DNA from 3 places in the Erwinia pyrifoliae DSM 12163 genome. Region 1 is predicted to be linked to each of the others. Evidence: predicted binding sites of a transcription regulator. Region 1 holds the regulator's gene; each other region holds the start of a gene.
The links. The regulator ArgR, encoded in region 1, controls arginine synthesis, uptake and breakdown. The targets are predictions, from matches to a motif close to ANTGAATAAAAATACANT.
Positions count from the first base shown of each region.

Region 2: argE (acetylornithine deacetylase) is a predicted target of ArgR. The motif match lies at 1,351-1,368, and genes of this name have one in related genera.
Region 3: argA (amino-acid N-acetyltransferase) is a predicted target of ArgR. The motif match lies at 2,166-2,183, and genes of this name have one in related genera.

Region 1 is NC_017390.1:360,130-364,624, reverse strand. It holds gene degS (outer membrane-stress sensor serine endopeptidase DegS) at 1-504, shown strand, start outside; gene mdh (malate dehydrogenase) at 543-1,478, opposite strand; gene argR (transcriptional regulator ArgR) at 1,920-2,390, shown strand; gene yhcN (peroxide/acid stress response protein YhcN) at 2,886-3,149, shown strand; gene yhcN (peroxide/acid stress response protein YhcN) at 3,261-3,530, shown strand; gene aaeB (p-hydroxybenzoic acid efflux pump subunit AaeB) at 3,738-4,495, opposite strand, start outside.
Region 2 is NC_017390.1:173,449-177,943, reverse strand. It holds gene EPYR_RS00810 (argininosuccinate synthase) at 1-436, opposite strand, end outside; gene argB (acetylglutamate kinase) at 468-1,244, opposite strand; gene argE (acetylornithine deacetylase) at 1,416-2,567, shown strand; gene ppc (phosphoenolpyruvate carboxylase) at 2,802-4,495, shown strand, end outside.
Region 3 is NC_017390.1:3,141,710-3,146,204, forward strand. It holds gene mltA (murein transglycosylase A) at 1-104, opposite strand, end outside; tRNA gene EPYR_RS14370 (tRNA-Met) at 311-387, shown strand; tRNA gene EPYR_RS14375 (tRNA-Met) at 464-540, shown strand; tRNA gene EPYR_RS14380 (tRNA-Met) at 582-658, shown strand; gene amiC (N-acetylmuramoyl-L-alanine amidase AmiC) at 740-1,987, opposite strand; gene argA (amino-acid N-acetyltransferase) at 2,216-3,571, shown strand; gene EPYR_RS14395 (YagU family protein) at 3,762-4,319, shown strand; gene recD (exodeoxyribonuclease V subunit alpha) at 4,488-4,495, opposite strand, start outside.

The DNA of each region.
Region 1 (4,495 bases):
GCCTCCATCAATCGCGGTAACTCCGGCGGGGCGTTGATTAACTCGCTGGGCGAGCTGATGGGGATCAATACGCTGTCGTTTGATAAAAGCAGCAACGGTGAAACGCCGGAAGGATTGGGCTTTGCGATCCCCACCAAGCTGGCCAGCAAAGTCATGGAGAAACTGATCCGTGATGGTCGGGTTATTCGTGGTTATATTGGTATTACCGGGCAGGAATTCAGGCGTTTTAGCGGCCCTGATAATGATATGGAACATCCTCAGGGACAGGGCATTGTGGTCACTGAGATCAAGCAGGGCGGCCCCGCTTTTACCGCCGGTATGCAGGTCAACGATGTTATCACCCGGGTCAACGGCACGGCGGCGGTGTCCCCGTTGGAAACCATGGACCAGGTGGCAGAAATACGCCCCGGTACGGTTATCAACGTGGAAATCAGTCGCAATGAGCAAAAAATAACGTTACCCGTAACGGTACAAGAGTATCCGGAAGAAAATCAGAGCCGGTGACCTGCCCCATCTGGCGATGGGGCAGAAAAAGCGACATGCTACTTAACGAACTCTTCGCCGAGCGTAATGTCTTTTTTCAACGTATCAAGCATGTGGGTCAGTGCATGTTGTTCAAACGCACTGAGTTCTCCGACAGGACGACGCTCAACAATGCCATTCTTACCCAACAGCAGCGGCTGCGAGAAGAAACGCGCATGTTCTCCGTCCCCTTCGACATAAGCACATTCAACGACGTTGCTTTCACCTTTCAGCGCGCGTACCAGCGACAGACCAAAACGTGCCGCAGCCTGGCCCATTGACAGTGTGGCCGAACCACCGCCAGCCTTCGCTTCTACCACTTCAGTACCCGCATTCTGGATACGTTTAGTCAGATCAGATACCTCCTGCTCACTGAGGCTGATCCCAGGGATCTGTGACAGCAGCGGCAGAATGGTCACGCCTGAGTGACCGCCGATAACCGGAACATTCAATTCTTCAGGCTGTTGACCTTTCAATGCGGCAACGAACGTGTTAGCACGGATGATATCCAGCGTGGTAATGCCGAACAGTTTATTCCTGTCGTAGACGCCGGCTTTTTTCAGCACTTCTGCCGCAATGGCCACCGTGGTGTTGACCGGGTTAGTGATGATACCGATCAGCGCTTTAGGACTGGTCGCAGCGACCTGCTCAATCAAATTGCGCACAATACCGGCATTGACGTTAAACAGGTCAGAACGATCCATACCCGGTTTACGCGCAACACCCGCTGAAATCAGCACCACATCAGCACCTTTCAGTGCCGGGGTCGCATCTTCACCACTGAAACCTTCAATTTTGACCGAAGTTGGGATGTGGCTTAAGTCAACCGCAACACCAGGGGTCACGGGTGCGATATCGTACAGAGAGAGTTCTGAACCTGCCGGAAGCTGGGTTTTTAGCAACAGGGCAAGCGCCTGGCCAATACCACCCGCTGCACCGAGAACTGCAACTTTCATCCTATACTCCTTATTATATTTTAAGCATTTTGCGTGCCGGGGAACCCAGGTAAGCCCGATATGAGATCGCTGCAGCGTGCGCATCGCGGCGAAAGCGATCATCACCGCGCTTTGTAAACGGTCAGTGACCGGGGGTAACTCAGGCGGCTAACAATGCAACAACTTCAGATATTCAGGGTATTACCGTGATTCGGCGTTACATTACACCCTTACCGCTAACCTGAACAACCATCACATTATAACAATTCGTTCACTTTCTGCGCGCCAAAGCACAGAGTCGACAAATTCTTTTTCGCGGAAAAATTTGTTAGACTGCGCCGCCGCGCGGTAAGTGAGTGAGCCAATGCCATATTTGCTATTTGCATAAAAATTCATTTAATTGCATAATAATGTAAAATCCCGCTGAGGGGATGGCTGAATAACCCATTTTATCGGTAACCTATGCGCAACTCATCAAGACAAGAAGACCTGATTAAGGCGTTTAAAGCCTTACTTAAAGAGGAAAAATTCAGCTCACAGGGAGAAATCGTCATTGCCCTGCAGGATGAAGGATTCGATAACATTAATCAGTCGAAAGTGTCACGTATGCTGACAAAATTCGGTGCGGTGCGCACTCGCAACGCTAAAATGGAAATGGTTTACTGCTTACCCGCCGAGCTTGGCGTGCCGACTACCACCAGCCCGCTGAAGAACCTGGTATTAGATATCGACTATAACGACGCGCTGGTGGTGATCCACACCAGTCCGGGGGCAGCGCAGCTGATTGCTCGCCTGCTGGACTCACTGGGCAAAGCGGAAGGCATTCTCGGCACCATCGCAGGCGATGACACCATTTTTATTACTCCGGCGCGTTCGTTTACCGTTAAGCAGCTGCACGATGCCATCCTGGTGCTGTTCGAACAGGAACTTTAAACCTTCCCCTCTTCTGTCGCCGCCATCGTACCGTTCTGCATAAGCCTGAACGCTCAGCACACAGTTCGCTGTCGGCAAACTTCTGGCATCAACCCGGCGACAGCGTCCATCTTTCGGTCATTTCAGAGCCAGTCAGCGACCCTGGTCTCTTCACGGCATCGGGATCATTGATGTCAGCATTTGCTACTGGCTAAAGCGACGGCTTTTTATACTAAAACCTGCCTGTCATCTCTTTCACAATGTGATCTACCGCAACTAAGCGCACGAATAGATAAATCCTCCTGACATACTGTTTTTTAATCCATTTTAGCGTAATCGTACAAAAAAAAGGCGTTTTTTATAACTCTACGTTATTAAAAACACCATTCCGCGCCAGCGTAAACGCATTTATATTATTATCCTGCTATTAATTTTACACGTTATTAGTTCTATAATTGTTTCTGTGATGCAGATCCAAACAATTAAAAGTTAACCATCGTTGACGAGGAAAATCTCATGAATATCAAAACCACTATTGCGGCCTTAGGCATGCTTTCTACTCTGTCATTTAGCGCATTCGCCGCTCAGTCTGTCAATACGGATCAGATAAAAGGCCTGCAACCGATCGGAGTGGTCAGCGTGAGTGGTGTTAGCGGATCGTCAATGGATATCCGGCAGGCGCTGAATGATAAAGCCCGAGAAAAAGGTGCCAGCGCCTACCGTGTTATTGAAAACTACCAAAACGGTAACTGGCACGCGACCGCCGAACTTTACAAATAAGCCAAGCGTAAACGTAAAGAATCTATCAATAAAAAACCTTGCGGTAATCCCAAGTATAAAAACGTTTTTCATCCCTTCCGATTACCGCGCAATAACGATTATGGAGTCATCATGAAAACGACCTTTGCCATTGCTGCTTTAAGTCTTGCTTCTGTGCTTTCATTTGCTGCCGGTGCGGCCGATCTGGTCACCAGCGAGCAGGTCATCAGCCAGAATCTACAGCCGGTAGGCTCCGTCAGCGTTAGCGGGATTGACGGTACGCCAATGGAAATCCGCCACCAGCTGTCACAAAAAGCGGATCGCCAGGGTGCAACGTCTTACCGCGTCGTTGAAGCGCGTAACGATGGTAACTATCACGCCACGGCCGAGCTTTACAAATAACCAACGATAAACCGGTGCATCAGCACCGGTATTTTACTGTCGTTGCTCGCCCATCTCTTTCTGTCAACCTGCCGGAATATCACTTTAGCCCCGTTCGCCGGGGCTTTTACATCTTCTGACTACTGAGCGAACCTGGAAAGAGGAAGCCAGACGGTACAATCGAGTGGAGGCACCACATTACAGCTTATCTGCCAGCCTGAGCAAAACTCACACCTCGATCAGCGTTTGCTGATATTTCTTTAATACCATCGCCAGACGCGCAACGGGTTCAGTCACGCTTTGCGCAGCCTGATACCGCTGTAGTTTTTGCTGGTAAACGTCGAACTCAGCCAGCAGGCGCTCAAAATAGTCACGTCTGTTCGCATCGCTGCCGGCCGAGATCACCCGGTCGGCAGTGTGGCGCAGCTGCTGATGAAACGCTGAGAGGTCGGGGTTGATTGGCACGTCAGCAGCACGCAGTCGCTGGTGTGCGATGATTAGCGTCAGCGCCAGCCGGTACTTGTTGATGTCGCCAGGGAAGCTGTTCATCAGCATAAACAACTGTTGGTATAGCGCAGGCAGGTGGTTCTCTTTGCGCCGCACGGTATTGGTGGTCATCGCTGATACGGCGGCATACATAAAGCGATTGAGCAAAATGCGCCCGACGCGCGCCTTAGAGGTATCGCGGATAAGCAGAATAACCAGCAGCGCGACAAAACAGCCGATCGCCTGGCCGAGGGCATTATCCAGAAACGGGCTGACTTCAAACTGCATCGGGTTGTCCAGCGTCAGGATATTGATGGTGCCGACCAGCGCACCTAACGCACCAATTTGACGCCGCTGGATAAGAAGGCCGCTGATAAAGGCGATCAGCCCCAGCGCGATACACAATAGCAGCATACTCTGCTGGGTGTTCGGCATCACCACCATGTAGTAAAGCGACCCCAGCGGGATCGCGACGATCATGCCGTACAGGAAATCTTTAG
Region 2 (4,495 bases), 190 kb from region 1:
CTTTCAGCTGTGGCGCCAGCGCGGTATAGGTGGTTTCAAAACGCACCTGGTCATTTCCTTTACCGGTTGCACCGTGGCACAGGGCATCCGCTCCGACTTTCAGCGCCAGCTCTACCTGAGCTTTGGCAATAATCGGGCGCGCCATCGACGTACCCAGCAGATAGGTGCCTTCATACAGGGCGCCGGTTTGCAGCACCGGATAAACGTACTCGCTGATGAACTCTTCACGCAGATCCACCACATGGCACTCTGACGCGCCGGACTGCAGGGCTTTCTGCTCCACGCCTTCCAGATCGCCACGTTCCTGGCCGATATCCGCCACGAATGCCACCACTTCGCAGCCGCCGTAGTTCTCTTTCAGCCACGGAATGATGGCTGAAGTATCCAGACCGCCGGAGTAAGCCAGTACGATTTTCTTGATGCTTTTGTCTTGCATTGTCTTTTTCCTTGATTGAATACGTTACTGATTAAGCGAGAATACGGGTGCCAATCGACACGCCGTTAAACAAGTCAGGCAGCTGTTCGGCATGGCGCCAGCTGGCAATATCGACCGGGCGTCCCAGCGTGCGGGCAGCCTCCAGTGCGGCATTCACTTTAACGATCATACCGTCGGTAATCACCCCGTCGGCGATCAGCCGTTCAGCTTTCTCTGCCGTCATCTCTGCAATACGCTGCTTGCTGGCATCCAGAATACCGCTCACATCAGAGAGCAGGATAAGATCTGCGCCCAGAGTGGCTGCCAGCGCTGTGGCAGCCTGATCGGCGTTCACATTCATCAGCAGGCCATCCTGCGTGATACCGATTGAGCTAACCACCGGCAGATAACCCGCCGCCAGCAGAGTATTCATCAGGCGCGGCATACCCGGAGTGGCCAGGCCAACGTGCCCCAATTCCTCATCGAAGCGCTCAACATTGACGCTGCCCCCATCGCCAAGACACAGGCCAACCGCGTCAATGCCGTGTTTTTTCGACCACGCCAGCAGCGTTTTGTTGGCCGTTCCGGCCAGCGCACCGGTGATCACATCAATCTGATCGGCTGGCGTCACGCGCAGACCGTTTTTCTTCGTCACCGGCAACGACAGTTTGCTCATCAGCTCATCGACCAGGCAGCCACCACCGTGAACGATCAGCAAAGGCCGCTGATGCGTGCTACGGTAGCTTACCAGGGCAGTGAAAAGACGCTCCAGCGCCTCTTCGCTGTCCAGCAAAACACCACCTAACTTGATAATTAACGGATTGGTCATGAAGTCACTCGCTCTCTGTCAGTAACCGCGCTTCAGGGCTGCTAAGGCGCTGGTGCAACTATGGCTGCGGATAAAGAGAATTATCGGTTCCCATTCATCCGCCGCTATTGTATTTTTATTCACTATTAGTGCATGAATATTGATACTATCCTAACGCAAGGACCGTCAACAGTGAAGACAAAATTACCTAATTTTATCGAGATTTACCGCCAGTTGATTGCAACGCCATCAATCAGCGCTACCGATAGCGCGCTCGATCAAAGCAATGAAACTTTAATCAATTTGCTCGGCGGCTGGTTCCGCGATCTTGGCTTTACCGTTGAGGTGCAGCCGGTTCCCGGCACGCGCAACAAATTCAATATGCTGGCGAAAAGCGGCAGCGGTGCTGGCGGCCTGCTGCTGGCAGGTCATACCGATACCGTTCCCTTTGACGATGGCCGCTGGACCCGCGACCCTTTCACCCTGACCGAGCATGACAATAAGCTGTTCGGCCTCGGCACCGCAGATATGAAAGGTTTCTTCGCCTTTATTTTAGATACCCTGCGTGATGTGGAGCTGTCAACGCTGAAAAAACCGCTGTATATCCTCGCCACCGCCGATGAAGAAACCACGATGGCTGGCGCAAAATACTTCTCTGAATCAACCGCTCTGCGCCCGGACTGCGCGATTATCGGCGAGCCAACCTCGCTGAAACCGGTGCGTGCGCATAAAGGCCATATCTCGAACGTCATCCGTATTCAGGGGCAGTCCGGCCACTCCAGCGATCCGGGCCGTGGCGTCAACGCCATTGAACTGATGCACGAATCCATCACCCGGTTAATGGGGCTACGCAACACGCTGAAGGAACGCTATCATCATGCGGGTTTTGCCATTCCTTACCCGACGATGAACTTTGGCCATATTCACGGCGGGGATGCGGCTAACCGTATCTGCGCCTGCTGTGAACTGCATATGGATATCCGCCCGCTGCCTGGCCTGACGTTAAGCGATCTCGACGGGCTGCTGAATGAGGCGCTGGCTCCGGTGAGCGCACGCTGGCCAGGCCGTCTGACCGTCGGCGAGCTTCACCCGCCCATTCCGGGCTATGAGTGCCCACGGGAACATCAGCTGGTACAGGTGGTTGAAAAGCTGCTGGGCAGCGAAACGGAAGTGGTGAACTACTGCACCGAAGCGCCGTTTATTCAGCAAATCTGTCCAACGCTGGTGTTAGGACCGGGATCGATCGACCAGGCACATCAGCCGGATGAATTTATCGATACCGCCTTTATTAAGCCAACGCACGAACTGATCGCTCAGGTGGTGCACCATTTTTGCCACCATTAGGCCACTGTCGGGGTATTTAACGGTGAAAACAACCCTTTGCCCCATTTTTATTATTCCTAATAATGAGAATAAATTATCTCACCATCACTTCATTAAATTCTCTAAATTTCTAAGAGTTAGCCGCATCATGCGCAGAATGTAGGCTAATTGACGAATCGTGCTTAACGTGGCTAGATAACAGACTCAGCAGGGTGAAAAAAACGCGAAAATACAAGAAAGGGTGTCAGGGATCATATGAACGAACAATATTCCGCAATGCGAAGTAATGTCAGTATGCTCGGCAAACTGCTCGGGGATACGATTAAAGATGCACTGGGAGAGAACATCCTCGACCGGGTAGAAACTATTCGTAAACTCTCTAAGTCATCTCGTGCGGGTCATGACGCCCACCGTCAGGAACTGCTTTCCACGCTGCAAAACCTGTCTAACGACGAGCTGCTGCCGGTTGCACGCGCTTTCAGCCAGTTCCTGAACCTCACCAACGTTGCCGAGCAGTACCACACCATTTCGCCGAACGGCGAAGGTGCTAAGAATCCGGAACTGCTGGCGAAAACGTTTCAGCGCCTGAAGCAGCAGCCGGCCCTCACCGAAGCTGCCGTCCATGAAGCCCTTGGTTCCCTGTCGCTGGAACTGGTACTGACCGCGCATCCGACTGAAATCACACGCCGCACCCTGATCCACAAACTGGTGGAAGTGAACAGCTGTCTCAAGCAGTTAGATCACAATGATTTATCTGACTATGAGCACGCACAGATCATGCGCCGCCTGCGCCAGCTGGTCGCGCAAGCATGGCATACCGACGAAATCCGTAAATATCGTCCGTCCCCGGTTGACGAAGCCAAGTGGGGTTTTGCGGTGGTGGAAAACAGCCTGTGGGAAGGTGTGCCTCAGTTCCTGCGTGAGCTGAACGAGCAGGTAGAAGCCGCTTTTGGTTATACCCTGCCAGTCGACTTTGTTCCGGTGCAGTTTACCTCATGGATGGGAGGCGACCGTGACGGCAACCCGAACGTCACCGCCGATATCACTCGCCACGTCATGCAACTCAGCCGCTGGAAAGCCACCGACCTGTTCCTGCGCGACATCGCCGTACTGATTTCCGAGCTGTCGATGTCCGAATGTACGCCGGAAGTGCGCGAGCTGTGCGGCAACCCGGAAGCGCTGGAGCCGTACCGCGAGATTATGAAAAACCTGCGCAGCCAGCTGATGAGCACCCAGGCTTACCTGGCTGGCCGCCTGAAAGGCGAACGTTTAGCGCGCCCTGCCGACCTGCTGATTTCGAACGAACAGCTGTGGAACCCACTGTATACCTGCTACCAGTCATTACAGGCCTGCGGTATGGGCATTATTGCTAACGGCCAGCTACTGGATACCCTGCGCCGCGTGAAGTGTTTTGGCGTGCCGCTGGTACGCATCGATATCCGTCAGGAAAGCACCCGCCACACGGAGGCGATTGCTGAAATCACCCGTTATCTTGGTCTGGGCGATTTTGAGAGCTGGTCAGAAGCCGACAAGCAGGCGTTCCTGATCCGCGAACTGAATTCCAAACGCCCGCTGACGCCGCGTCAGTGGGAGCCGAGCGCCGAAACCAAAGAGGTGCTGGATACCTGTCGCGTGGCCGCTGAAGCGCCCCAGGGATCGATTGCCGCCTATGTTATCTCAATGGCGAAAACACCGTCTGACGTGCTGACGGTGCATCTGCTGTTGAAAGAAGCCGGGATTGGCTATGCCATGCCGGTGGCTCCGCTGTTTGAAACCCTCGACGACCTGAATAATGCCAACGCGGTGATGAGCCAGCTGCTGAATATCGACTGGTATCGCGGTCTGATTCAGGGCAAGCAGATGGTGATGATTGGTTACTCCGACTCGGCAAAAGATGCCGGTGTAATGGCGGCCAGCTGGGCGCAGTATCAGGCACAGGATGCGCTGAT
Region 3 (4,495 bases), 1.2 Mb from region 1:
CCATCTTTATACTGTTGCCCACGATCGGTGGGTTTCGAGCTACACCCCGCCAGCAGTGCCAGCAGCGTGCCGGTCACCAGATATTTCGCCCAACCTGCTTTCATGCCTTGCTTACCTTTATACGGGAACCCTGCGCGAAGATAGCAAAGGCTCCACCATAAGAAAATGTGCTGGTGGAAAAAGACCACAATTATTTGCACAACTTTTCAGCATTTGGTCAAAAAAAGATAGCCTGAGCGCGCTTTTAGCCACTTAACTGCAAAAAGGGGTTGCAACAAAACGCATCAGGCGTATAGTGCGCTTCCACGGACGCGGGATGGAGCAGCCTGGTAGCTCGTCGGGCTCATAACCCGAAGGTCGTCGGTTCAAATCCGGCTCCCGCAACCAATTCACTGAAATCAGTTAAGGTTTAGTGAAGCAGTAACAGAGACAGTGTCGTGATGGAAGCGACAAACCACGCGGACGCGGGATGGAGCAGCCTGGTAGCTCGTCGGGCTCATAACCCGAAGGTCGTCGGTTCAAATCCGGCTCCCGCAACCAATTTGCCGTCGTGGTGTGCAGTAATAAAAGCGTCAACCGGACGCGGGATGGAGCAGCCTGGTAGCTCGTCGGGCTCATAACCCGAAGGTCGTCGGTTCAAATCCGGCTCCCGCAACCAACAAACACCCTTCAGGGTGTTTTTTTGTATCTGAAGCTTATCCAGCCTGTTTTACCGGGCAGAATCCTTTCTTTCCGGTGGTTATTTATTGGTGGCCAACGACGCGCCGTTAGCAAAATAGGCTTTAATCCCTGCCAGAATCGAATCCGCCACCTGATGCTGAAAACGCGTGGTACGCAGCTTACGTTCCTCTTCCAGGTTACTGATAAATGCGGTTTCTACCAGAATTGACGGGATATCGGGCGCTTTCAACACCGCAAAACCCGCCTGATCGACGGTGCGCTTGTGCAGGTGATTAATTTTTCCCATCCGCGCCAGCACTTCCCCGCCAAACCTCAGGCTGTCGTTGATTGTGCGGCCCTGCAACATATCGAACATCGTATGGTCGAGATAGCGATCGCCCCTCATACTGACGCCGCCAATCAGATCCGACTCATTCTGGGTCTGTGCCAGAAATCGTGCTGCGGTACTGGTGGCCCCTTTTGTCGATAACGCGAACACGGACGATCCGCGCGCTGTACGACGGGTAAACGCATCGGCGTGAATGGAAATAAACAGATCGGCACGCTGTTTGCGCGCTTTCGCCACCCGCACTTTTAACGGAATAAACACATCTTCATTACGCGTCATATAGGCGCGCATATTCGGCTGCTTGTCGATCAGGGATTTCAGGCGGCGGGCAATTTTCAGCACCACGTCTTTTTCACGCGTTTTGTGTTTGCCAACGGCGCCGGAATCTTCGCCACCGTGACCGGGGTCAAGCATAATCACTATCGGCCGATCCTTTCCAGCCTTACCGGGTAGCGGCGCGGCCTTAGGCTGGCTACGCCCCAGATCGCCCTGATTGTAATCTTCCAGTAACGCCAGCAGCGGATCGTCATTGTGCTGCGGCCTTTGCACCGGATAGAGATCCAGCACCAGACGATGTTTAATCCCGGCGACCGGGGCAAGAGTAAAGGTACGCGGCGCAACATTCTGTTTGATTTCCAGCACCAGGCGCACGGTATTCGGGTCAAACTGACCCACACGCACATTTTTAATATAAGGATCGTCTTCGCGCACCAGCTTCCCGACATCGTTCAATACGCGATTAAGCTGAATATGTTCAATATCCACCACGACACGGTCGGGGTTTCTCAGAGCAAACTGCTTATATTTCAGCGGCGTATTAGACTCAATGGTCAAACGTGAGTAGGTGGACGAAGGCCAGATGCGGATTGCGACAACATGTCGACTGGCGCTCATGCCTGTGCGGCTAACGCTCAACAGCCACAGCGCCCCGGCCCCTTGTAATAACCGTCGGCGGTTAAGGGAAGTTGAATCAGTCATGCCACTCCAAATGCTGTGAGGTGTCTAATAAAAAGCCAAATAAAAAAATCGGCGAAACTCTAACGAATCCCTCCGGCAGTGTCACTGAGAAAAACGAATAAATGCAGCGCGTCTGACAGAAGAAAATACCATTCCGAGTGATGATTAAGGACAAATGCTACTTGCACCCGCGCCCATAAAAGAATAAAAATACACTTTTAACGAATAATAATGCAGAGAGGATTTGCCGTGAAGGAACGTAGTACCGAGCTGGTTCAGGGATTTCGCCATACCGTACCCTATATCAACGCCCATCGTGGTAAAACGTTTGTCATTATGCTGGGCGGTGAAGCCATCGGGCATGAAAACTTCTCAAGCATCGTCAACGATATCGGCCTGCTGCATAGCCTGGGCATCCGCCTGGTGGTGGTGTACGGCGCCCGCCCGCAGATCGATGCCAGCCTTGCCGGGCACAATCTGGAACCTGTCTACCATAAACATACCCGCGTAACGGATGCCCAGTCGCTGGAGCTGGTCAAGCAGGCTGCCGGCCGTTTGCAGTTAGATATTACTGCCCGCCTGTCCATGAGCCTGAATAACACCCCATTGCAGGGCGCGCATATTAATGTCGTTAGCGGAAACTTTATTATCGCTCAGCCGCTGGGCGTCGATGATGGCGTCGACTACTGCCATAGCGGCCGTATCCGCCGCATCGATGAAGAATCGATACATCGTCAGCTGGACAGCGGAGCCATTGTCCTGTTGGGGCCGGTAGCCGTATCGGTCACCGGAGAGAGCTTCAATCTGACCTCGGAAGAGGTGGCCACCCAACTGTCAATTAAGCTGAAGGCCGAAAAGATGATTGGTTTCTGCTCCGAACAGGGGGTGACGGATGCAGAAGGCCGCATTATCTCCGAGCTGTTCCCGAATGAGGCACAGCTGCGCATCGAAGAGTTTGAAACCCGGGATGATTACCACTCAGGCACGGTACGCTTCCTGCGCGGCGCGGTAAAAGCCTGCCGCAGCGGGGTACGTCGCAGCCACCTGATCAGCTATCGGGAAGATGGCGCGCTGTTACAGGAACTGTTCTCACGCGACGGCATCGGCACCCAGATTGTTATGGAGAGCGCCGAGCAGATCCGCCGTGCCACCATTAACGATATCGGCGGCATTCTGGAACTGATCCGCCCGATGGAACAGCAGGGCATTCTGGTACGCCGTTCGCGTGAACAGCTGGAGATGGAAATCGACAAATTTACCATTATCGAGCGCGATAACCTGACCATCGGCTGTGCCGCCCTCTATCCGTTCCCGGAAGAGCAGATTGGTGAAATGGCCTGCGTAGCGGTACATCCTGATTACCGCAGCTCGTCACGCGGTGAAGCATTACTGGAGCGCGTGGCGTTACAGGCGCGGCAGATGGGGCTAAAAAAGCTGTTCGTGCTGACCACGCGCAGCATTCACTGGTTCCAGGAGCGCGGCTTTGAGCCGGTAGAGATCGAGCGGCTGCCGGAAAGTAAAAAGCAGATGTATAACTATCAGCGGCGTTCCAAAGTGTTGATGGCAGACCTGCGCGAAGCCAGCGTTCATACCCGCCAGAGCTGATCGCTTTCGGTGCCGGAGCCTGAAGCTTTAGCCTGTTTTTGCCAGCCGTGCCGGCAGCAGATACAGGCATTTCACCCCTGTTGGTGAGAAGATAAGGGCGCTGAATCACCTGCAGATGACAAAACAAATATGATTATTGCAGGTGGCTAACCGCTGTCTGTTTTCGATGGACGTAAGGAAAATGTGTGTTATGACAATCAATAAAATAAACCTGAAAATTATCGTATGGAGTACCCTGATTGGCGGGTTTATCAGTTCCCTGGTCAAGTCCGGCACGGAAGCGAATATGCCCCCGCGTATAGCCGGTGAAATATCACCGCCCGCAGCACATATTGACGCCTGGCTTGGCCCGCTGGGGATCAACGCCCATTCCATGGATTATGTCTATCAGGGCATCACTATTCCCGGCGCGGTGATGCTGTACCACTGGCTGTTTAGTTTTGCTTTCGCCTTTGCTTACGTCCTGCTATCCGCTTTCTGGCCTAAAGTCAGACTGTGGTACGGCGCTGCCTATGGCTTAATCATCACTATCGCGATGCACGGTTTCCTTATTCCGGCGCTGGGCTTTCGCCATCCGGCTTATTCAGGCGGAAAAATCGGCTGGCTGTGGGATCTTAATGGTTATGAGCTTTGGAGCGAGATCACAGGCCATATCGCCTGGTCGGTATCGATTGAAGTCAGCCTGATTGCAGTACTGGCTGCGTTCGCGAAGCCCATCACAGGAAAGTGGTTTAGCGAGTTTAAATAACACTTAATACATAAAATGCCCTGCCTTGCTGCCGGGCATTTTATGGCTCCAAGTTCCACACCGCCGGTGTTTCCGCATTTTTTCCGTCTGCAGGGCGGTGCTGCCAGTTCAGCCACCCTTTTCAGTCCACGTTAAGCGAAAAGGCCTGCTCCCTGCTCCCGGCTCAGGCTAAAAAG